Regions from separate parts of the Pseudomonas sp. GW823-FHT06B06 genome, predicted to be linked through region 1. Evidence: riboswitches for the same ligand, from Rfam matches in the RefSeq annotation. Region 1 holds a riboswitch; the other holds the start of a gene.
The links. A riboswitch is a leader RNA that binds a small molecule or an ion and turns the genes downstream of it on or off. The one in region 1 is predicted to bind cobalamin.

Region 1 (5,025 bases):
TCTGCAAAAACAGGTAAACAAACGATGTATTTTGCAGAGAATTGATTAGAGGTACTTATCAATATGCCCAAGTGCTGGCCGCAGCCTCAGCCTATTATTTAGAGCCAGCCCCGAAGAGGAGTCCGCCATGACCGTAGTCGATCGCCTCAGTTTTTTACGCGTCGCTCTAGTTTTGGCTGGCCTCGCGTGCCTTGCTCTCTACCCACTTATGTTGTTCTGGCCGTCCGGCTGGGCTTGGCACGTCGGTCACTCGGACTACCCGATGATGATCGTTGGCATCTACGCCACACTTGGCGTCTTCTTGATCCTGGCCGCACGTGATCCATTAGCCAATCTGAGCCTCATCTGGTTCACCGTGTGGTCTAGCGCTGTACATGGAGGCATCATGGCCGTCCAGGCGGTTACCCAGCCAGGGCAAATGGGGCACTTGGCAGGTGACGTGCCGGCGCTCTTCATCGTGGCGGTTGCCTTGGCCGTCTTGACGCCCCGCTCGTAATTGACCGCTAGTCTCCCGATTGGCCCTCGAGCCCGGCGCTGATCTCAACGAAGTCATCGCCAGCAAGCCGGCTCCTGCAAAGTTAAATAGCATTTCGCCCACACAATCAATTATTTATGTTACGTTATAACAACATAACGATTATCGGTTCTTAACCGACAGCATGACCCACCCCCTGCCTGCGACTTTCAATGACAAACCTTGTTCAAACCCCGCCCACCACCAGCCTGAACCAACGCCTGATATCCATAGATGCCCTCAGAGGCTTGGTGATCCTTCTGATGCTGCTGGATCATGTGCGCGAGACGTTCTTCCTGCACCGCCAGGTCACCGACCCGATGCTTGTCGACAGCACGGAGCCAACGTTGTTTTTCAGCCGCACCCTCGCACATTTGTGTGCGCCGGTGTTCGTTCTGCTCACTGGACTGTCGGCATTCCTGTACGGTGAAAAGCACCAGGGCACGCCGTCGATGTTCCTGTTCAAGCGTGGCCTGTTCCTGGTTGTGCTGGAATTCACCCTGGTGAATTTCGCCTGGACCTTTCAGTTCCCGCCTGCTGTGATCTACCTGCAGGTGATCTGGGCGATTGGTGTCAGCATGATTGCCCTCTCTGTATTGGCCTGGCTACCTCGGCCAATATTGTGTGTCCTGGGCCTGGCCATAGTCGGTTTGCACAACCTGCTCGATCCCCTGCACTTCCCGCCCGGATCGGCGCTGCACCTGCCTTGGGCGATTTTGCATGATCGCGGCTGGATCGAATTCTCCGACCACTTGCGCCTGCGCACCTCCTACCCCGTGCTGCCGTGGATCGGCGTCATCGCCCTGGGTTACTGCATCGGTCCGTGGTTCGCACGCTCTACCTCGTTCGCAATGCGTCAGCGTTATCTGTTGCTGACAGGTGCCTGTGCATTGATCGGTTTCATCGCCCTGCGCCTGGTCAACGGTTATGGCGAAGCGCAGTGGGTGGTTCATGAAAGCACGACAGAAACCCTCATGAGTTTCTTCAACATCACCAAGTACCCCCCTTCCCTGCTGTTCCTGTGCCTGACACTGGGCGTGGGGCTTTTACTGCTGCTTGGCTTCGAGCGGGCCCGGCAGCGCCAATGGATCAGCATCCTGGCGGTATTTGGCGCGGCACCGATGTTTTTCTACCTGCTCCATCTGTATGTGCTGAAAATGCTTTATCTGCTCAGCGCGGCATTTTTCGGCCTGAACCAGGGCGACTACTTCGGCTTCGACGGCATAGGTGCCGTATGGCTGATCGCCGTGCTCCTGGCGGCAACGCTGTATCCACCGGTGCGCTGGTTCGCCGCATTGAAGGCGCGTCGTCGCGATATCGCCTGGCTCAAATACTTCTGATCAGGCGATGGGTTCGCCTCGGGCGGCATGATCGACTACCATGCCGCCGCCGGTTCCCAAACGGGATTAATAGGGAATCCGTGATGCTGCCAACGCATCAAACGGAACTGCCCCCGCAACTGTAGGTGCCGAGCCTGCTCCTGAACTGCCACTGGGATCGATTCCCGGGAAGGCTGGAGCACGCCATGACGCATCAGTCAGGAGACCTGCCGGCCAAGCAACAAATCACTAACCGGCGGGGTGTCCGGGAAGGACATCTGCGCGGGCGTCACTCAGGTGATGGGCCTTGCACTGCTGTTTTCGGCAGCGCTCGATGATGTGTTTTCCAGACCTTGCACCCTGGCTGCGTGTACGGTTCAAATGGAGATTGCATCATGCTGTTGCCGCGCTTTTTCACCCTCGTCACCGGCCTGGGACTTTCTGCCCTCGCCTGTGCCTCCCCTACTCATTACCCGCTGACGATCGAGAACTGCGGCAGCACACTGACGTTCACGCACGCCCCTGTCCGGGCGGTGACTATCGGCCAGGCCGGCACCGAAATGCTCTTCGCCCTGGGACTCGGTGACAAACTGGTCGGCACTTCGCTGTGGTTCAATGATGTGCTGGGCAAATACAAGGGGCAAAACGACAGGATCGAACGCCTGGCCGATAACGAGCCGAGTTTCGAGTCGGTCATCGGCAAGCGCCCGGAACTGGTCGCTGTCGAACTTGAGTGGATGGTCGGCCCGCAAGGCGCAGTCGCTACCCGCGAGCAGTTTCACGAACTGCAGATTCCAACCTATCTCATGCCCTCGGACTGCGAATCCAAGGACAACCTGGTGGGGGCCGACGGCACCCGCCTGCAGCCGTTTCGCATTGACAGTCTCTACAGAAGCATTACCCAACTGGCCGAGATTTTTGATGTCCAGGCGCGCGGGCAGCAACTGAACGCGCAACTGCAGGCCAGCCTGGCCAAGTCCATTGCCGCGGTGCAAGGCAAAGACCTCACGCACACCAGCGCGCTGGTCTGGTTTTCCAGTGCCAGCCTGGACATCGATCCCTATGTCGCCGGGCACAAGGGCATCCCCGACTTCATGCTGGGCACCTTGGGCGTGCGCAATGTGGTGCAGTCCGACGAAGAGTGGCCAACCGTTGGCTGGGAAACCATCGCCAAGGCCAACCCGACATTCCTGGTCATCGCCCGCATGGATCGCCGGCGTTTCCCGGCTGACGACTATCAACGGAAACTGCAATTCCTGCGCAGCGATCCCGTGACCCGCAACATGGACGCGGTGAAAAACAACCGCATCATTATCCTCGACGCCATGGCCATGCAGGCCAGCTTGAGAATGTTCGACGGTCTCGAATCGCTGGCAACGGCCATCAACCGCTACGACCTGCCAAAATGACCGCGACGCTGATTCGCACTCTGCTTGCACTGGTGATGCTGCTCGTGGCCGTGATCGCCGGCGTGGCCATCGGTGAAACCCGCATCGAACCCGGCGTGGTGTTCCAGGTGTTGGCCAACAAACTGTGGATGGCCGGGTATGCCCTCGATCCTATCGATGAGGGCATTGTCTGGAACTACCGCCTGACTCGCGCGTTGGTGGCGGCGGCTTGCGGGGCGGGCCTGGCGACCTGCGGGGTGATCCTGCAATCGCTGCTGCGCAACCCGTTGGCCGATCCCTACCTGCTTGGCATTTCCGCGGGGGCCTCGACGGGTGCGGTGCTGGTGGCGTTGCTGGGCCTGGGTGCCGGAGCAATTTCGATGTCGGCCGGGGCGTTTGCCGGCGCCGTCGCCGCCTTCACCGTCGTGGTGTTGCTGGGCCGTGCCAGCGGTTCGCCCGGCAGTACCGGCCAGATCATCCTGGCGGGCATTGCCGGTTCACAACTGTTCAATGCGCTCACCGCGTTCCTGATCACCAAGTCGGCCAGTTCCGAACAGGCTCGCGGCATCATGTTCTGGCTACTGGGCAATCTCAGTGGCGTGCGCTGGCCCTCCGTGTGGCTGGCTGTACCGGTTGCGGTGGCCGGCCTGGCGGTTTGCCTGTGGCACCGGCGGGCACTGGATGCCTTCACCTTCGGCGCCGACTCCGCGGCCTCACTCGGCATCGCGGTACGTCCCGTGCAATTTCTGTTGATCAGTTGCGCCGCCCTGGTGACGGCGGTGATGGTGTCGATTGTCGGCTCTATCGGTTTCGTTGGACTGGTCATTCCCCACGCCGCCAGGCTGTTGCTGGGCACTCGGCATACCCGCCTGTTGCCGGCGAGTGCGCTGGGCGGTGCGGTGTTTCTGGTGGCCGCCGATGTGCTGTCGCGGACCTTGATCAAGGGCCAGGTGATTCCGGTCGGCGTGATTACCGCATTGGTCGGCGCGCCGGTGTTCGCGCTGATCCTGGTCGGTCGGAGGAATGCCCGATGAATGCGCTTGCGCCGGTTACCGACGAAACCGTGCTGAGTTGTTCCAGCCTCGAATTGCATATCCGCGAAGTTGAACTATTGCACCAGATTCACCTGGACATTCGTCGTGGCGAAACCCTGGGCCTTGTCGGGCCCAACGGCTCTGGAAAATCCACCCTGCTCAAACTGCTGGCCGGCGTGCGTGCGCCCAGCCGGGGAGCGGTCCATCTCAACGGCCAAGACCTCAAGGCCCTGTCCCGGCGAACCATCGCCCAAACCCTGGCGGTGGTTGAGCAGCAGGCCGACACCCTGGATGCGATCAGTGTGTTCGATGCCGTGGCCCTGGGCCGAACGCCGTGGTTGTCGGCCTTGAGTCCATGGTCGAAGGCGGACGAAGACATCGTCCATCAAGCCTTGCGCGACGTCGATGCGACGCATCTTTGCAGGCGCACGTGGCGTAGCCTCTCTGGCGGCGAGCGTCAGCGCGTGCATATCGCTCGCGCCCTGGCCCAGCGCCCGCAGATCCTGTTGCTGGACGAACCGACCAACCACCTGGATATCCAGCACCAGCTGGCGATTCTGCACGTTGTTCACGCATTGCCCGTGACCACCGTGATTGCCCTGCACGACCTCAACCAGGCACTCACCTGCGATCGTCTGGCGGTGCTGGAAAAAGGGCGCTTGGTGGCCCTTGGCAAGCCGCTTGAGGTGTTGACCCCGCGACGCCTGCTGGAGACTTTCGGGGTGCACGCGCACTACCTCATTGACCCCTTCGACGGCGCGCACATCCTG
Region 2 (5,025 bases), on a different contig from region 1:
GGCAACGGCCCGAGCAGCGCATCCGGCCAGCAGTGCTCCGACAACCCTACGCCCTTGCCCGGCAGCCATTCCAGGTTGCCGTGCTTGCCCACATGGATCACGCCGTGGGCGCCGTAGGTATTGCGCAACCAGAAATAGAACGCCAGGTAGCCATGGGGCGGCACCAGGTCCGGGTCGTGATACACCGCACTTGGATCGACCTGGTAACCCCGCGCCGGTTGGATGCCAACGAAGGTCAGGCCAAAGCGCAACCCGGCGATCATCATCCGCCCGCCACGACACATCGGATCACTGTCGGGCTCGCCCCAGCGCTCCAGCACGGCCTGGCGATTGACTTGCGGCAACGCGTTGAACATCAGCAGGTAATCGTCCATGGCCAGGCTTTGCTGGCACGGGCGTTGATCGAGGGTTTCGAGGTCGTTGCTGACACCGCCCAACAATTGCTGGATCAACGCGGTGCCGCTGGCAGGCAGATCGGCTGGCAGCGGATAGCCTTCTTTATGCAGCGCACGCAGGATATTCAAAGCCGCAGCCGGTGTATCGAGCCCGACGCCGTTGCCTATCCGACCATCACGGGTCGGGTAATTTGCCAGAATCAGCGCTATGCGTTTTTCGCCATTGGGCAACCGCGCCAGATCGATCCAGCGCCGCGCCAGTTGCGCGACAAAGTCCATGCGTTCTGGCTGAGCGCGATAGCAGACCACGTCGGACTGACTGCGCTCGCTGCGCCAGGCCAGGTCCTTGAAGCTGATCGGCCGACTGATGATGCGCCCGTCCATTTCCGGCAGCGCAATGTGCATCGCCAGATCGCGGGGGCCGAGGCCTTGTTCGCTGGCTCGCCAACCCGGTTCATTGTCTTGGGCGCAAATGGCCTGGATCACCGGGATATTGCGGCGAAATGGCCGCAAGTGCGGTGCCTCCGGACTGGATTGGGCGAAACCGGTGGTATTGAGAATCACCCCCGCCTCGACTTCATCCAGCCAGTCCTCGACCACGGCAAGGCAGCCAGGCTCTTTCAGGCTGGCCAGCGCAATTGGCAACGGATTAAGCCCCGCCGCCTGCAAGCGCTGACAGAAAACATCAATGAAAGCGGTATTCGCGGCTTGCAAATGCGAGCGATAGAACAGCACCGCCGCCAGTGGCTGACCGCTCTGCCACTGGGCCCGCCAGTCGTTCAGCGCCGCAGGGCTTTTTTGTGGGTGGTAAATCGCCGTACGCGGCAAGGTGTGCGGCTCGGCCCAGACGTAGTCGCGATCGAGCCAACGATTGGCCAGGCAACGGAAAAAGTCGAGGGCATTGCCCATGCCACCCTGACGCAGGAATTGCCACAGCCGGTCGCGATCTCCGGCACCCACGGTACTCAGATCACTGAGCTCCGGGTCCGGTCGATCATCGCCCGGCACCAGGATCAGCTGTACACCCCGCTGCGACAACTCCACCAACCGCTCGACGCCATAGCGCCAATAGGCAATGCCGCCGTGCAGCGAAATCAGGATGACCTTGGCGTGGCGCAGGACTTCGTCGACATACAGATCAACTGATGCATGGTTCTGCACCTGCATCGGGTTGGCCAGGCGCACGCTTGGGTAGTCGTCGGGCAACTGCTGCGCCGCTTCGGCAAGCAACGCCAGGCTGGAGTCGCCGCTGCACAGGATAACCAGCTCGGCGGGGGTTTGCCCTAGGTCGGCAATGTTGTCATCCGACACGAATCCGCCGGGCTGGGTCCTGAGCAGGTGCATGGGTTACACGCTGAGCGCGGCGCGCAATTGCGCTTCGAGCGTTGTGGCGTCCAGCGCCTGGCCAATCAACACCAGACGGGTGGTGCGTGCTTCTTCAGCGCTCCACTGGCGGTCGAAATGCTTGTCGAATCGGGTGCCCACGCCCTGGATCAGCAGGCGCATCGGTTTGTTCGGGACCGCGGCGAAACCTTTGACGCGCAGGATGCCGTGCTGCACCACCAGTTGGGTCAGCGCATCCATCAGCAGGCTTTCGTCGGATGCCGGCAGTTCGATGGAGATCGAATCGAAGGCATCGTGGTCGTGATCGTCTTCGCCTTCATGGTGGTGATCGTGATGGCTGTGACGGCTGTCGATGTGTTCTTCGGACCCGGCACCGAGGCCGATCAGCACGTCCAGCGGCAGGCGCCCGCTACTGGCTTCGATGACTTTCACCGCTGGCGGCAGTTCCTCGGCGACTTCCAGGCGTACGCGTGCCAGGTCTTCAGGGCTGATCAGGTCGGCCTTGTTGAGGATCACCAGGTCGGCGCTGGCCAACTGGTCGGCGAACAGCTCGTGCAAAGGCGATTCGTGATCCAGGTTCGGGTCGAGTTTGCGCATGGCGTCGACTTGATCCGGGAACGCGGCGAACGTGCCAGCCGCGACGGCCGGGCTATCGACCACGGTGATCACCGCGTCTACGGTGCAGGCACTGCGAATTTCCGGCCACTGGAAGGCCTGGACCAAAGGTTTTGGCAGGGCCAGGCCGGACGTTTCGATCAGGATGTGGTCTAGGTCGCCACGACGGGCCACCAGTTCGCGCATCACCGGGAAGAACTCTTCCTGTACGGTGCAGCACAGGCAGCCGTTGGCCAGTTCGTAGACACGGCCGTTGGCCTCTTCTTCGGTGCAACCGATAGAGCACTGCTTGAGGATTTCGCCGTCAATGCCCAGCTCGCCGAACTCGTTGACGATCACCGCGATGCGGCGGCCTTGGGCGTTGTCGAGCATGTGCCGCAGCAAGGTGGTTTTGCCCGAGCCGAGGAAGCCGGTGACGATGGTGACGGGGAGTTTGGCCAGTGTTTTCATCGGATGCCCTTTGGCAAGGTGGCGGGCATACGGGACGAGAACCGGCAACGCACACGCGCGCAGGAAGCGTTCGCCACCGGATCACCCCGCCCGGTTGTAGTGAGAATCTGTATCGAGGCAGGTCTCCTGGCTGACGGCTGGCCAGTCGTTGGACTGGCGGTTGCTGCGCCTTCCCGCGCGCGCCATGGCTGGCGCATGCAGTGGCATGGCAGAAACTGAACCGTTCACAGTTGCGGGGGCAGCCGCGGCATTGACCGCGTTCCCTTCTTAGCTTCGACAAACGCCGAAGAACCTCGAAAGCGCAAGGCTACGCATGGTATCGGGGCGGGTCAATGTTCACATGATTCCTGCGGTGCGCCCTTCGCGAGCAAGCCCGCTCCCACACTTGAGGGTCTGCCCTGAAGGAACTCGGTCAAATGTGGGAGCGGGCTTGCTCGAAGGGAACAACTCGATGTTCAAGTGAGAACCCTTGCCAATTGACGCCCGCCCCCCGCCCATGCTCTCCTACGCATCTTGTTACGGGTGCCCTTCACAGGGTGAAACGGGAAACCGGTGAATCATGTGCTTTACTTCAGGCCATGTCAGTCCGGTGCTGCCCCCGCAACGGTAAGCGAGTGAAGCGTCAGATCCACTGTGCCAATGCGGCATGGGAAGGTGACGCTGGAAGGTTCAGGCTAACGCCTGCGCCCCTCGTGAGCCCGGAGACCGGCCCGCAACACAAAGTGACCATCACCATCACTTCAATCAACAAACCCGCGGTGGGCGGGCGCTGTTCGGACTTCTGCGCGCTCGGTCGTGCGGAGTTCTGCTTGCGCTCTTATTCCCCGCTGACCGAACAGAGGGAAGCGCCATGTCGATTATCAGCAGCACCGGCCACAGCAATGCCGCCAGCAGCACCACTACCCTGTCCCAACGCCTGACCGCGGCGATTTTTGCGTCAATCCTCGGCGCCAGCCTGGTGTATTTCGCCGGTTTCTCGCACATCGAAGCAGTGCACAACGCCGCACACGATACGCGCCACAGTTCCGCGTTCCCGTGCCATTGAGACCTGTCGACATGATCAAGCGTATTGCGCAAACCGCAGGTTTCACCGGGTTGCTGGCCGCCCTGCTGCTGACCCTGCTGCAAAGCTTGTGGGTTTCACCGCTGATTTTGCAGGCCGAAACCTACGAACAATCAGGACCAGCAGCGGTTGAAGTTCATGAACACGCCGCTGGTGTAGCCGCACATACCCACGATGCCGAAGCCTGGGAACCGGAAGACGGCTGGCAGCGCGTGCTGTCGACCACTGGCGGTAACCTGGTAGTGGCGGTTGGTTTCGCCCTGATGCTCGCTGGTCTCTACACCCTGCGCGCGCCGACCAAAACCTCCCAGGGCCTGCTCTGGGGCTTGGCTGGCTACGCGACATTTGTGCTGGCGCCGACGCTTGGCCTGCCACCTGAGTTGCCGGGCACCGCGGCTGCCGATCTGGCGCAACGCCAACTCTGGTGGATCGGCACCGCCGCCTCCACCGCTGTCGGTATCGCCCTGATCGTGTTCAGCCGTCACTGGCTGATGAAAGTCCTTGGCGTGGCGATCCTTGCGGTGCCTCATGTGATTGGCGCTCCGCAACCGCAAGTGCACTCGATGCTCGCTCCAGAGGCACTGGAAACTCAGTTCAAGATCGCTTCGCAGCTGACCAACATGGCGTTCTGGCTGGCCCTGGGCCTGATCAGTGCCTGGTTGTTCCGCCGCAAAAGCGATGGTCAATACCCCGCATGACAGGCCTCAGCGCAGCGCCGACCCTGGTGGTCGGCCTGGGCTGCCAGCGTGGCTGCCCCGTCAGCACGTTGCGGGCACTGCTTGACCAGGCACTGCAGGCGCACCAGATCGAACTGCATCGGATCAAGGCCCTGGCCAGCATCGACTTGAAGCGCGACGAACCGGCGCTGAACGAACTGGCCGAACAGCTTGGGTTACAGATGATGTATTTCAGCAGTGAACAACTGGCGAGCTATCAACCCCGACTGAGCCATCATTCGGACATCGCCTTTGAACGCACCGGGTGCTATGGCGTAGCGGAAAGTGCCGCCCTGGCACTGGCCGAGCAACTGGCCAACGGCCCGGCTACATTGCTGATCCCACGCCAAAAATATGCCCAGGCTACCCTCGCATTGGCTGGCGCCGCGTAAAATCCCCGATAATCTGCGCATTCGATCATGAGCATTCTTCATCTGAAGCC

Region 2: linked by a shared signal. The riboswitch ahead of AC1Q8Q_RS04375 (CbtB domain-containing protein) and the one ahead of AC1Q8Q_RS17755 (ABC transporter substrate-binding protein) in region 1 are both predicted to bind cobalamin.

Annotation. Positions count from the first base shown of each region.
Region 1 covers NZ_JBXAHO010000018.1:17,995-23,019, reverse strand. The annotation lists gene AC1Q8Q_RS17765 (DUF6632 domain-containing protein) at 128-496, shown strand; gene AC1Q8Q_RS17760 (acetyltransferase domain-containing protein) at 688-1,854, shown strand; cobalamin riboswitch at 1,888-2,082, shown strand; gene AC1Q8Q_RS17755 (ABC transporter substrate-binding protein) at 2,229-3,242, shown strand; gene AC1Q8Q_RS17750 (FecCD family ABC transporter permease) at 3,239-4,255, shown strand; gene AC1Q8Q_RS17745 (ABC transporter ATP-binding protein) at 4,252-5,025, shown strand, end outside.
Region 2 covers NZ_JBXAHO010000003.1:302,059-307,083, forward strand. The annotation lists gene cobN (cobaltochelatase subunit CobN) at 1-1,739, opposite strand, end outside; gene cobW (cobalamin biosynthesis protein CobW) at 1,743-2,804, opposite strand; cobalamin riboswitch at 2,904-3,115, opposite strand; cobalamin riboswitch at 3,308-3,532, shown strand; gene AC1Q8Q_RS04375 (CbtB domain-containing protein) at 3,655-3,849, shown strand; gene AC1Q8Q_RS04380 (CbtA family protein) at 3,861-4,565, shown strand; gene AC1Q8Q_RS04385 (cobalamin biosynthesis protein) at 4,562-4,975, shown strand.